DNA from 2 places in the Chryseobacterium sp. P1-3 genome. Region 1 is predicted to be linked to the other one. Evidence: riboswitches for the same ligand, from Rfam matches in the RefSeq annotation. Region 1 holds a riboswitch; the other holds the start of a gene.
The links. A riboswitch is a leader RNA that binds a small molecule or an ion and turns the genes downstream of it on or off. The one in region 1 is predicted to bind cobalamin.

Region 1 (3,739 bases):
CGGCTACCATAACTCTGTACCCATCCGTTTTGGGTAAATGCAAACCCATCAAGCTGTTCCCCGAAATACTCTACCATATCATTGCGCTCAAATTCTCCATGAACCAGTACATCAATTCCGATTTCTTCCTGCCAGCGGATGGTTCTTTCCGTTTCTTTTTTCAGCAGCTCGTTATAATGAGCGGCTGTAAGTTCTCCCTTTTTGAATTGAGCCCTCCAGTTTCTTACTTCCATGGTTTGCGGGAAGGAACCAATGGTTGTGGTAGGAAATAATGGCAACTGCAGTACTTTTTGCTGAACTTCTTTCCTTACCGCAAAAGGATTTTTTCTTCTTGCATCTCCATCCGTAATGGCTCCGACACGGTTTTCCAGTGCCTTTTTGTTTTCGGCCAATAGCTGCAGCGTGTGATAATCGGGATTTCCTGACGCCAGTTTTTTTTAAGACAGCGATCTCATCTACTTTCTGTTTTGCAAAGGCCATCCATTGCTTGATTTCAGGCGATAAAATTGCTTCGTTTTTCTCCAGGTCAAGATCAAAAGGAGAGTGGAGTAATGAGCAGGATGGAGCAATCAATACTCTTTCCGGACCGATTTCATGGATTGCTTTTTTGATCAGTGCCAATGATTTTTCGAAATCATTTTTCCATATATTCCTTCCGTCTACAATGCCTAGTGAAAGGCTTAAAGTACCGGGTATTGCTTGCAGGACTTCATCCAATTGTTCAGGACATCTTACGAGATCAATATGCAAAACATCTGCTGGCAAAGAAACGGCCAGGGAAAGATTGTCCTTTAATCCCTCAAAATAAGTAGTTACAATAAATTTAAGATTGGGAAACTGTTTTCTGATTTCACCGTAAACCCATTGATAGGTCTCTTTTGTTTTTTCATTCAGGTCTAATGCTAAAAAAGGTTCATCAAATTGAACATATTCTGCACCATAGGCTTCCAGTTTCCGGAGGATTTCAAGATAAACAGGCAATAGATTTTGTGCTAAATCCATTTTGTCAAAACCATTTTCTTTTTCTTTACCCAGAAGAAGATAGGTAAGCAATCCGATTATAACAGGCTTTGCATTCATTCCTGCTTCCTTTGCACGGATAAACTCACTGATGATTTTATCGGAAAACAATCTGAACTGCTGGTTTTTTTGAAATTCAGGGACAATATAGTGGTAGTTGGTATCAAACCACTTTGTCATTTCCATAGCCGTGATATCCAATCCGTTTTTCTGGTAACCTCTTGCCATGGCAAAATAAAGATCCGGTTCTGAGTGAGATTCGTTTGAAGCAATTTCCTGGTAACGCTCCGGGATGGCTCCTACGGTCAAAGTCATATCCAGCACCTGATCGTAGTAAGAAAAATCATTACATGGGATAAGATCAATCCCTGCTTCCTGTTGCAATTTCCAGTTTTGAAGACTGATGGTTTTACCGGTTTCCAGTAATTGATTGAGAGAAATCTTGTCTGCCCAATAGTGTTCACAAGCTTTTTTAAGCTCTCTGTTGCTACCAATACGCGGGTAGCCAAGTAAGTGAGTTTGCATTTTTTATCAACTTTTAAATTAAACAATGATTTTAAAAGTTCCTTTGAATGCTTCAAAATACTTGCGCAGGAAGCTTGTAAAGAGGACAGGATACAAAAAGGACGTAAATTTCCTGTTAACGGTGGAATACGTTCAAAATGTATCATCTGTATGACCCGAAGCCTCAAACCGCGAAAGCATTGTCAATTCAGAACAGGCAGGTCTCCTGGCTTACAGCAGTATCTGTCATCCTTCCCGCTCTTTGGCAGTGGATATCCGGGACAGAACTTTTGGTATGCTGATTACAGTTGCGCGACAGCTCATGATTTACACATGATTCCCTATTAATTTACCTTACGTAAAACCTTTTCCGTTTGATGAAGTATTATAAAGAACAAAATAGGGTGTAAAGATATTTATTTAAGATAATTGATTGGGTATTTGATGAAAATTAAGGATGATATTTTTATTTTATGTTTTTTTAAAAGATAAATATTCTGTACATTTGAAAAAATGTCAGTAAAAAAAGAATATTATTCTGTGGATAGATTGGATGATAAGGATCTCCAGCTGCTGAGAATCCTTCAAAAAAAATGCGAAATTAACTGTAAAAGAGCTTGCGAAAGAAGTTAATCTCTCACCATCACCTGTTTTTGAGCGGGTAAAAAGACTGGAGCAGGAAGGGTATATTAAACACTATGCTGCCGTTTTGGAAGCTGAAAAGCTGAACCGCGGATTTACTGTTTTTTGCCAGGTTAAATTAAAGATCCATGACCGGGCTATCGGAAACAGCTTTGTAAAAGATATTATTCAAATTGAAGAAGTAGCAGAATGTTATAATATTTCCGGTGATTTTGATTTTCTGCTAAAAGTTCAGGTAAGAGATATGAGGCATTATCAGGATTTTGTATTCAATAAGCTTGGGTCGGTGGATTCTATCGGGAGCACCCATAGTACTTTTGTGATGGCGGAGGTGAAGAATACGCATGGGGTTTCGATATAGTATTGAATTTGTCAACGCGAAAACTTCGAGATGGATCCTATAATTCAATCCTCATATTATCAAATAAAAAACAGTACCCAATGGTGTACTGTCATTTAGTTTTATTATTTAATCAACCTTATGGCTCATCACAATTTTTCTTCAGCTTTGTAAAAATTTTATCAAAATCTTTATAGGCATTTCCCTCATCATCACGTTTAGGCCTGAAACTGCTGTTGGCACAGTTGTGAAAGCTTAGCCCGATCATGTCGATCAGTGCATAATCTTCTTTCTGGGGATCATTCATTTTAGCATTGAATCTTGCCATTACGCCTTTGGGATCAGCATTATTCTTACTTTTAAGCTCAATATAGGCTTTCCATGCAGCAAACATTTTTTTCTCGGTCAGGAGAAGAGATTGCATCAATGTGCTCTTTGCAGGTGCTGTAAAATTTACTGTCTTTAAGAGTGGAGGGATCAGAATAAGCGAGAATTTCTTCCTTATTCAGCTGATATTCATTCTCAAAAGACATAATGGTTTCCTGTTGTAGTTTTTTCCACATAGGGAGATTGATGACTTCAAGGCTGTAAAGCTCTTTTTTCTTTTCCTGATATTGTTTTTCTAATTGCTGTAAATATTCCTCTTTGTTTTTACGGATTTCTTCAAGGTTGGAAAGTTTAAATACAGGCTGGATATCAAATTGAACTCCATTGAATTGATACAGAAGTTTATTCACACCGTCTATTTCCTCTTTCTTATATTTGGTAGAATCAAAATATCCTTTGTTATCACAATTGAAAGTCTGATAATTGTAAGGGGTAAGATTGTTGTTTTTTGCAGGAGTTTTCTGCCCGCATATAGTAGTAACAGATAAGGCTAAAGAAAGCCCAACCATCATTTTTTTCATGTACATAGTAGTTGAAGAATCCGGATTTGCTATTTTGCTTCAAAATTAAGGCTTTAAATTTGAAAATTAAAGGATTAGACCAACTTTATATGTTTATTTTCTCACTTTGATAATTTTTTTAATGTCTATTGTTGTTTTGAGTGAATTTTTTGTTAAAAATCAGGAGGTTACATTATAATTCTATCCTTATGGTTCGTCACAATCTCTTTTCAGTTGTATGAAAACCTTTTCGAAAGTTTTCAATAAAATGTTCTCTTCATCAGCTTTGGGTCTGAAACTATGGTTTGCGCAATTATTAAAGGCATTCATAAGATCGATGAGTGCA
Region 2 (3,739 bases), on a different contig from region 1:
CTTTCCGGAGGTGAACTAAGAGCAGTTGAAGCTTTATTAATCATCCACTCGGAAGCAGATTTTATATTGCTTGACGAGCCCTTTCACAGTCTTTCTCCTAAAATTATTGAAGAATTGAAAAAAATAATACGTCAGCAGACCAATAAAGGCTTTATAATTTCTGATCATCATTACCGGGATGTTCTGGATATTTCAGACAAAATCTATCTTCTTTCAGCCGGCTATCTTAAACAAATACAAGATTTAAAAGAACTGCAGCAGTATAATTATCTTCCCAAAAGCATTTAATTTATATATTTGGAAAATCAAAAGTTTGTAATAATGATTTCAATAAACAAAGCATTCTGTCTATCTGCTTTCAGTCTTTTTTCTTTAGCATTCGTTAAAGGCCAGAATAAAGTTCCTTTCGGAGTGGTAAAGGCTGAGGAAGGATATGCCAATGTCCGTGTACATAAAGACAACTACAGGAAGATTGTTGACAAGATCCGTATGCGTAAAGGTGATGTTTTTGTTTATGTAAAGCCGGCTCCCGGAGAAACAGAGTGGATATGGATTAAATATCCTGAAAAGCAGGATGAGGATAAACCATTTGTACGGTATGAAACATTAGACAAAGAAGGAATGGTGAATAAAGAGCGTATTGCCTTTGTGGATCAGCTCCCCCAATACACCCCTTCCAAATCGAAAAACGGAAGATCCCTTATTTTCACAGACAATTCCGACCCTAAAATCCCTATTTCCCAAAGAAGTAAGGTAGTTATCGACATTTATCCTTCCAATGCCGGTTACCGCAAAAAAGAAAAGGATGCGGAGGGAAAACTTCTCACCATTGATAAGGTAAAGCCCTGGGGAATCGGCAATGATATCCCGGAAGGTATGACTGAAATCAAGTCTATCAGAGTTCAGCAACCGGGACGGGGTTCTGTTTTTGTGAGGGAAGCGATTAAAAATATGTTCCAGCCTACCATGGATTTTGAAAATGTAGGCGTAACGGCTCTGGACAATGACAATATTTTTCTTTATATGATTAATGGCTCCGGGGAAAACAGATACACCAGTCTTTGGACGATCAAGAAAGGAAGAGTGATCAGTCAGATTATTTATCACAGTCCGGAATAATTTCAGTATTTTTGTCCCGAAAAAGCTTTACCGCTTATTCATCAAAGAAATGGGTTCTGCCTAACCGCAGATTAATAGGGAACCGTGTGAAAATCACGGACTGTCGCGCAACTGTAAGTAACTAAGGTCTTTATCAAGAGATCCACTATGCGAGGCATGGGAAGGGGATAAAAGATGTTACAAGTCAGGAGACCTGCCTATTTCTGTAAACAAGAAACTTTCGCGATCTGAAGTTGATTGATCTGATGGATTTTTTCAGGAATATATCTGTTCCTGTTATTATTCTGTTGTTTTAATCCGATTTCATTTCGCCTTAATTAATAATGAAATATGACAACAGAAGAAAGAATTGAAGCATCAGAGACCAAAATCTTCAAGGCAGTTTTCCCCAACACAACCAATCATTATGATACCCTTTTCGGAGGTACGGCTATGCAGCTGATGGATGAAGTGGCTTTTATCACCGCTACCCGTTTTGCCAGAAAAAGAGTGGTTACCGTAAGCAGCGATAAAATCGATTTTAAAAAGCCTATTCCTGCAGGAACGATTGTAGAACTGATCGGTAAGGTAACTCACGTTGGAAAAACAAGTATGAAAGTAAATGTTGAAATCTTTACGGAACAGATGTATTCTTACGAAAGAGAAAAAGCAATTGTAGGGGATTTTACTTTTGTTGCTATTGACGAATTCAAGAAACCAATTCAAATACTATAATAATCCAGAGAGACTCGGGCAGGCCAAAGGCGCCCGAGTCTTCATCATCTTATAATAGATAAGTCCTATTTCAGTACTTTTTCTGTTTCCAGATTTTTGCTTAACAGCAATTCAAAAGCCTCTCCCATTTCATCCGAAGCCCTGGTGATTGCATTTTCAAGCATATTCCTGATTTGTCTTTCGGTAACACCTGCTTCCGTCCAGCTTTTACCTGAAGTATGGGAATTCAGAATAAAGGGCATGATCCTGTCAATAGAACAGGCAAAAATAGCATCCGGGGTTTTCTCTTCTTCAAATTCCAGCCACAAGTTAAAAAACTCCGTTCGTAGCGGTTCGTCCAGAATTCCGAAGATTTTCCGGGCAGATATTTTTTCTCTTTCAAACTTTCCTGCCATTGCTTTTTCATCAAACAGAAAAGTATCTCCTGCTTCTATTTCTACCAGATCATGAATAGAAAGCATTCTTATCACCCTTAATAAGTCAATGTCTGCACGGTTTTTTGCATACGGATACAGTATCTGGGCAAGGATGATGATCTGCCAGGAATGTTCTGCTGTATTTTCTCTCCGGGAATCATCCGCATTGTAATTTCTTCGCTGTACATTTTTCAAAGCATCTACTGCCAGGATAAAATCGATTTCTTTCTGAATCTTCATCTTACTTTTTATTTTCTGTTATATTGATCTGCCGGATATACCTTTGTTCTGGTCATCCATTTATTATTGATCTTTTCTTTGACTGTTACCTTTATCTGATCTTCATGAGTCTTCCTTTTCAAAGACTGCATCCAACCCATTATTAGCGATTACGGCATATTCTGTAGTAAAAATCCTGCAACAACCCGAATTTTCCCGGTGGCAAACATGAATTCTATTTTATGTAATGCTTCCTGACAAAAATACGAATACCGCTACCGATTTCAAAATATGTTCCTCACCTCTATTGGAATTCACCTTTTTGAATTTTATATACTATTCTTATTTTCAAAAATCCACAACTAGCCCGCTCCATTTCCACATTATTTTTATCTTTTTCGAGCATTCGGTCATTAATCCATAATTTAAACTAAAAATTATCTTTCTGATTATCAGTATTTTAAATTTTTATTTTGAAAAAATACACTACTTTGTATTGCATAATACCATTTTATTTACATATCTTTGTAATGTAGAATCAGAATAAGCTCGTCTAGCTAGGAGCTACTCTGAAAATATAACTAATTAACAAACTTATCAAAGATGAATACTGAAAATACCAAAGCGCAAATGCGAAAAGGAATTCTGGAATTCTGTATTTTAAGTCTCATCAACCATCGCGAAATGTATGTTTCCGACCTTATCGATGAACTGAAAAAAGGAAAACTGGATGTAGTGGAAGGCACCCTCTACCCCCTTCTCACAAGACTTAAAAATGGAGAATTTCTCTCTTACCGATGGGAAGAATCCACTGGAGGACCACCCAGAAAATATTACCAGATCACAGAAAAAGGAAAACTTTTTCTGGATGAACTTCTCAATACATGGAATGAACTGACTGCCTCAGTCAACCAAATCACTCAACAAAATTAAAAAAAGCTATGAACAAGACACTCTCAATAGGACTCGCAGGTTTTTCTTTTACAATAGAAGAACACGCATATATAAAGCTCAGCGATTACCTGAACGCTCTGAGAAGCTCATTGGACGCTTCCGAAGCAGATGAGGTAATGCATGACATAGAAATCAGAATGGTGGAAATTTTCAGAGATTCTCTGGGAAAACGTGAAGTAATCAACGATACCGACGTAGAAAAAAGTGATCGCACAGATCGGAAGTCCTGAAAAGATCGAAGAACAGGAAGAAGCCTATTTTTCTGAAAAAGCAACAAGTAAAAATAATAATGCAGATAGCGCCTATTCAGGTAAAAA

Region 2: linked by a shared signal. The riboswitch ahead of HX13_RS04760 (acyl-CoA thioesterase) and the one ahead of metE (5-methyltetrahydropteroyltriglutamate--homocysteine S-methyltransferase) in region 1 are both predicted to bind cobalamin.

The regions. Positions count from the first base shown of each region.
Region 1 covers NZ_JPEQ01000007.1:70,811-74,549, forward strand. The annotation lists partial or broken gene metE (5-methyltetrahydropteroyltriglutamate--homocysteine S-methyltransferase) at 1-1,545, opposite strand, end outside; cobalamin riboswitch at 1,723-1,908, opposite strand; partial or broken gene HX13_RS08825 (Lrp/AsnC family transcriptional regulator) at 2,038-2,527, shown strand; gene HX13_RS23920 (hypothetical protein) at 2,646-2,900, opposite strand; gene HX13_RS08830 (hypothetical protein) at 2,872-3,405, opposite strand; gene HX13_RS08835 (hypothetical protein) at 3,601-3,739, opposite strand, start outside.
Region 2 covers NZ_JPEQ01000004.1:430,797-434,535, reverse strand. The annotation lists gene HX13_RS04770 (ATP-binding cassette domain-containing protein) at 1-288, shown strand, start outside; gene HX13_RS04765 (hypothetical protein) at 322-1,119, shown strand; cobalamin riboswitch at 1,154-1,335, shown strand; gene HX13_RS04760 (acyl-CoA thioesterase) at 1,450-1,833, shown strand; gene HX13_RS04755 (HD domain-containing protein) at 1,899-2,489, opposite strand; gene HX13_RS25335 (hypothetical protein) at 2,498-2,620, opposite strand; gene HX13_RS04750 (PadR family transcriptional regulator) at 3,072-3,401, shown strand; gene HX13_RS23420 (hypothetical protein) at 3,410-3,652, shown strand; gene HX13_RS04745 (PspC domain-containing protein) at 3,627-3,739, shown strand, end outside.